Linked DNA regions of Rheinheimera salexigens. The protein of the gene in region 2 binds, or shares a complex with, the protein of the main gene of each other region. Links are inferred from orthologs where the notes say so. Each region holds a gene or a part of one and is shown on either strand. Other genes may lie near its edges.

Evidence for each region.
Region 1: the proteins of nlpI (region 2) and prc are in contact, whole or in part, in a solved structure (PDB 5WQL), measured with the Escherichia coli proteins. The link is inferred for Rheinheimera salexigens from one-to-one orthologs.

What each region holds. Positions count from the first base shown.
Region 1 is NZ_MKEK01000001.1:2,102,801-2,106,039, reverse strand. What follows is about bases 234-3,142. They hold prc (carboxy terminal-processing peptidase), read left to right. Parts: upstream 234-630; coding sequence 631-2,655; downstream 2,656-3,142. Other genes in these bases: BI198_RS09540 (sodium-dependent transporter), read left to right, coding at 2,742-3,142; proQ (RNA chaperone ProQ), read left to right, coding at 234-613. Also shown: more of proQ, read left to right, coding at 1-233; more of BI198_RS09540, read left to right, coding at 3,143-3,239. UniProt on the Escherichia coli protein: Involved in the cleavage of a C-terminal peptide of 11 residues from the precursor form of penicillin-binding protein 3 (PBP3). May be involved in protection of the bacterium from thermal and osmotic stresses.
Region 2 is NZ_MKEK01000001.1:3,159,343-3,162,465, forward strand. Bases 331-3,123 are described here. They hold nlpI (lipoprotein NlpI), read right to left. Parts: upstream 2,273-3,123; coding sequence 1,388-2,272; downstream 331-1,387. Other genes in these bases: BI198_RS14570 (hypothetical protein), read right to left, coding at 331-1,401; pnp (polyribonucleotide nucleotidyltransferase), read right to left, coding at 2,277-3,123. Also shown: BI198_RS14565 (PilZ domain-containing protein), read left to right, coding at 1-182; more of BI198_RS14570, read right to left, coding at 193-330. UniProt on the Escherichia coli protein: May be involved in cell division. May play a role in bacterial septation or regulation of cell wall degradation during cell division. Negatively controls the production of extracellular DNA (eDNA).

The DNA.
Region 1 (3,239 bases), 1.1 Mb from region 2 along the record:
TAGTTTAACTGGCGAAGTAAAACCTTTAAAAGTAGGTATCTTTCAAGATTTAGCGCAAAAGCTAGAACCGGAAAGCCCAATTAGTAAAACCCAGCTTCGCCAAGCCCTAAGAGTATATACCTCTAGCTGGCGCTACTTAGCGGCAACCAAACAAGGTGTAGCGCGAGTTGATTTAACAGGCACAGCGGGTGATATAATTGACGAGCAACAAGCTGAGCATGCTGCTGTTACGTTAAAAGAAAGCAAAGCAAAAGCAGCCGAAAAGCGTAAATCACGCCAAGCAGCTGCTAAAGCAGAAACTACTGCAGCCGATAGCGAAAAAGCGACAGACAAACCTCGTTACAAAAAAGCAATGAACAAAGCTACACCTAGCCACTCTAAAGCAGCAGTAAAGCCGAAAAGTGACGCCGCCAGAACTCCAGCACCAGCAGCACCCGTTAAACTTGAAGCCGTAGCAGCAGATGCTGTGGTGGTAGGTGCAAATGTGTTGGTTAAATTAGGTCAAACACCCATGTTAGCCACTGTTTTAGAAGTGAATAAGGGTGATGTGACAGTGCAATTGGGTTCTGGTATGGTAATTAAAACCCGTCAGGACAGTTTGTATTTAGCCTGACTTTATTAGAGTAGCTTATGAATAAACTATCATTATTGGCAGCAGCCTTATTATCTGTTGTCAGCATTAATGCTTTAGCTGGCGCGACGGCAGAGCCTTTTTCGTTGCCGGTAGTCTCTCAAGATTCTCAACATGCCACAGCCAGTAAACGTATAACCGCTTTATTTACCCGCGGCCATTATAAGTCTGTACAGCTAGATGATGAATTATCGTCACAAATGTTTGATACTTATCTAAAAAACTTAGATTTTTACCGAAATGTTCTGACAAAAGCTGAGATTGATAGTTTTGAACAGTACCGTGATCAATTTGATGATGGCATTAATAAAGGTAATTTAAGTTTTGCTTTTGATATGTTCAACATCACGTTAGCTAAACGGGCTGAGCGCTTTGATTATGCCTTGTCATTGTTAGAGAAAGGTTTTGATTTTAATGTCGATGACTTTTATGTCTACGATAGAAAAGACGCCGAGTGGCCAAAAGACGTTGCCGAACTGAATGAAATTTGGCGTGAACGGGTAAAATTTGATGCGCTTAATTTAAAATTAGCCGGTAAAACAGATGAAGAAGCCGTCACTATTTTAACTAAGCGTTACAAAAACACTAAAAAACGTTTAGCTCAAACTGAAAGTGAAGACGTCTTTCAATTGGTCATGAACGCTTTTGCTCGTAGTATCGAAGCCCATACGTCCTATTTATCACCTCGTAACGCTGAACGTTTTCAACAAGAAATGAACCTCTCTCTTGAAGGGATTGGTGCTGTGTTGCGTGCAGATGAAGACTACACGGTGATCCAAAGCCTAGTGCCAGGCGGTCCTGCTGACTTAACGGCTAAATTAAAGCCGAAAGATAAAATTATTGGTGTTGCCCAAGATAAAGAAGACTTTGTTGATATTATCGGCTGGCGTCTGGATGATGTTGTCGATTTAATTAAAGGTCCAAAAGGCAGCACGGTAAGGCTGCAAGTGGTTAATGCCGCTGATATTGGCACTAGTAAAGCGCAAATAGTGACGATAGTGCGTGATAAAATTCGTTTAGAAGATCGTGCCGCTAAAGCAGAAGTGTTTACGCCACAACTTTCTGAGCTAGATAAAAAAATTGGTGTTATTAACATACCGGGTTTTTATAATAACTTAGCTGAAGACGTTAAAAAATTATTGGCAGAATTAAAGCAGCAAAATGTTGATGGCATTATTGTTGATTTACGTGGTAATGGTGGTGGTTCACTGCAAGAAGCGACCTTATTAACGGGTCTATTTATTGCTAAAGGTCCGGTAGTACAAATTCGTGAAGGTGACGGCAAAGTCACTGAGACTCGCGATAATGATGGCATCGTATATTACGATGGCGCCTTAACGGTTTTAGTGGATCGCTATAGTGCATCAGCCTCTGAGATATTTGCTGCTGCCATGCAAGATTATGGCCGCGCAGTGGTTATAGGTGAGCAAACCTTTGGTAAAGGTACTGTACAGCAACACCGTGGTCTAGGCCGTATTTATGATATGTTCTCAAACCCATTAGGCAGCGTACAATATACTATTGCTAAATTTTATCGCATTAATGGCGGTAGTACTCAGCACAAAGGTGTGATCCCAGATATTTTATTACCTAGCCCAATTGAACCAGCAGAATGGGGTGAAAGTACTGAGGAATATGCTTTACCTTGGGATTCCATTAATGCCGCACAATACAAGACCATTAATGATCTTAGCCCGTTAATTCCTCAACTTATTGCTAAGCATGAAGCAAGAATTCAACACGAGCCTGAATTTCAATACTTAATGCAAGATATTGCTGATTACAAGCTGGATAAAGATGAAAAACGTATCTCGCTTAACGAAAAGTCACGCATTACTGAACGCGATGAAAACAAAGCCAAGCAATTAGCCCGGGTGAATAGTCGATTGAAGCGTTTCGATTTACCAGCAATAACGTCTTTAGATGATATTCCTGAGCAAGTTGAAAAGTTAGATCCGTTTTTAGAAGAGGCAGCCTATATTACGGCTGATCTAACTCAGGCTAGCCAGTTAGCAAAACAATAATTTACATATAAAGTTAGCAAAAAGCGGTATTGATACCGCTTTTTGCTGATGAGTATAAAAAATATAATAATTATAAAGGTTACGTTATGTCATCACGACAATCCATGCATGGGCTATGGTCTAGCCGTCTAGCTTTTATATTGGCCGCCACTGGTGCAGCTGTGGGTTTAGGTAATATTTGGAAGTTTCCCTATATTATGGGCCAAAACGGCGGTGGCGCTTTCGTTTTAGTCTATTTACTGTGTATCTTGCTTATTGGTATCCCAGTAATGATGTCAGAAGTGATGATTGGTCGTCGTGGTCGTCAAAGCCCTGGATTATCAGTTAAAACCTTAGCTATTGAAGCAGGCGCCAGTACCCGTTGGCAAATTGCCGGTTGGAGTGGTTTAGTCGCAAGTTATTTTATTCTATCCTTTTATGCTGTTATTGCTGGTTGGGCCCTGTCTTATACTTTTAAAACGGCCAGTGGTTTATTTACCGGTGCTACAGCAGCTGAAACCGGTAGTGCATTTAGTCAATTCACAGCAGACCCAGTAGTGTTAATGTCTTGGTCGGCTGTAGTGTTAGCCGTTACCGTTTTTGTG
Region 2 (3,123 bases):
CTATCGAGCTAACTATGCAAGTTAGCGTTGCCCACCAGACCGATCAAGTCTTAGGTTTACATTGTGAGGCTATTGATATTGATAGTGCCAGCCACTTTCGCCGACTATTACAATTAAATTTAGGCGATGCTGATTTACTTGATCTTGAATTACAACAATTAATTGAGCAACAAGTTAGCTGATATACATAAGCTATAAACTTAAAGCCTGCTGGGCATCCGCATAGCCGCGCTTTGAGGCTTGTTGCATAAACTGTTGCCATAACGGCCAATCTTGCTGTTGCCGTGCAAGGTAAGCAAAGTAATATTGTACTGGCATAATCTGCTCAGGTTGTTGCAACACTTTGCGCGCTAGCTGTAAATACACCGCGGGCATCTTGGCTTCATAAAATTGCATTGGATTGATTGCTGCTACTATTCTATAAGCTTGAATCCCGACTGCATTACAACTCTCAACCGCTGTTAATTCAAGTTCACTCCCCTTTAGCTGCCAATGCTGTAGATAATATTCAACTTGATTATTTAACACAATATTAGGGTGGATTAGCTCGGCATGACAGACTTGCTCTGCGCTGCTAACAGCTAATTTATATTCATCAATAAAACCCAGTAAATGGAAAAATTCATGCTGGAATAAGGCTAAAGACGCATTGTCTGGTAGTTGAATAATACCGTTGTTATAACTGGCTTTACCGCGACCAGCTATTATTACAACTTGGCTAATATCAGCCTTTGCGACCAAAGGTTCTAACGCTTGGTATTGACAAGAAATACGGGTAGCAACTTGTTCGCTGCAGTTTAATTCGGTGCTATTAACATGCTTCAAAGCAGAATAGCATACCGCTAGCTGTGATAACTGCGGGTGCTGTTGCCATTGTTGCTGTAATAGCCGCCACTGCTGGACACCGGCCAATTGAGTGGCTACTGGCTGAATAGTAACTGCACAGCCATTAGGGCTGGTATAGCCAGCTACAGTTAGTACACTGGGGTTTGTAACAACACTTGGTTCAGACCAGAAACCTAATTGCTGCTGCTGAAGTTCGCTTACCGAACTCAGTTTAAGCTGTTTTGTGGCTACAGACTGTGCTAACCAATGCGCTGTGGCTAATTTACCTTCTAAGCGCTGCTGAAGCTGCAGTGCATGGGCTAAAGCCGCGACATCACCTAACCTAGCAGCCTGTTGCAACCACTTTAAAGCGGCCACTAACTCATTACTGGCTAATCGCTTTGCCGCTAATGTATTGGCTGCACTTGCATCAGTCTGAGCTTGTTGCATTAAATGATTGTCATTACTGCTGCTGTTGTCGGTAGGCTGACAGCCTAGCAACAGCAAAAAGACAAAAAAGCCAGTAAACTGGCTTTTTTTAGATAATATCAGCTTGGCTAAGTTAAAACTCGCCATCATATTCAGCTTGTTCAGGATCACCGCGCAGTCGAGATATTTCTACTCTGGCATAGCGATGTTCAACAAATTCAAACACGTTGGTTGCTAACACTTGCTTATAATAGCTTAGTGCTTGCTCATCGCGTTGTTGGCTGTGATGCCACTTTGCAAGATAAAAATACACTTCGCACAAGCGTTCAGCTAGCATCCGCTCTGATACTAAATCTTCAGCAACAGTATTGAGTAACTCTGCTTCTGTGATTTGGCCATTAAAGAACGCCACTAAATTTGTTGACCAATTAGCTGCATCAAGTTGTAAAGCTTGCTGTTGTAACGCTACGCTGGCTTGTTCAATTGAGACTGCTGATTGGGCTAAATATAACCACAACATCCGATAAGCATCATCGGATTTAAGTTGTAAAAAGGTTTCAAAGTCACTGATAGCAAGCTCACTTTTACCGGCATAATATAACGCAATACCACGATTTAAGTAGGCATACTCATGCTCTGGTGCCAGTTCTAATGCAGAATCAAAGGCTTCATAGGCTTGGTTATATTCACCGTTAACAGTATGGTGAATACCAACAAAATTATAAGCATCCGCTAAATCAGGCTTTAAACGCAAAGCGCGTAAAAAATCTAAGCGCGCTAATGAGCGCAAACCGACACTGTCATACATCACACCACGATCATAATACAGCTGAGCTATTTGCTCTTCTGTTAATTCTGCTCGGTGTAATATTTCAGTGAGTCGCGCTATAGCAAGCTCTGTACGGTATGAAACCGCCAGTGGCTCTGGGATTAACCAGCCTTGCGGCTCAGTTTGAGTCTGTGCACAACCGCCAAGCAAAGCGGCCAGCAGCGCCAACGGCGCTAACTGGCTAGTCATGCTATTAAGCTTTATCTTCAGCATTTGCAGTGTCTGCAGCTGGTTTCTCGCTCGCTTCTTTAATACTTAAACGAACACGGCCTTGCTTATCAACTTCTAGCACTTTAACTTTAATTTTTTGGCCAACCGTTAAATGCTCAGATACGTTGTTAACACGCTCATCAGAAATTTGTGAAATATGCACTAAGCCGTCTTTGCCAGGTAATACGTTAACAAAGGCGCCGAAATCAACGATACGAACAACTTCACCTTCGTAGATAGTACCCACTTCAATTTCAGCCGTAATAGCATTGATTTTATCAATAGCAATTTGAGCTGCTTTAGCGGTAGTCGCGGCAATTTTTATGCTGCCATCATCTTCAAGTTCAATTGTACAGCCTGACTCTTCAGTAATTTGACGAATAACAGCGCCGCCTTTACCGATAACTTCACGAATTTTTTCAGGGTTAATCTTCATAGTGTAAATACGCGGTGCATATTCAGACATTTCATCACGGTGACCACTGATAGCTTGGTCCATTACGTTTAGAATATGTAAGCGCGCTGCTTTTGCTTGTTTTAACGCAATTTGCATAATTTCTTGGGTAATACCATCAATCTTAATGTCCATTTGCAGGGCAGTAATACCTTCAGTAGTACCCGCCACTTTAAAGTCCATATCGCCTAAGTGATCTTCATCACCTAAGATATCAGACAGCACAACAAAATCTTCGCCTTCTTTGACTAAGCCCATAGCGATACCCGCTACTGAAGCTTTGATTGGTACACCTGCATCCATTAATGCTAAAGATGCACCACAAACTGACGCCATAGAGCTAGAGCCGTTTGATTCTGTAATTTCAGATACAACG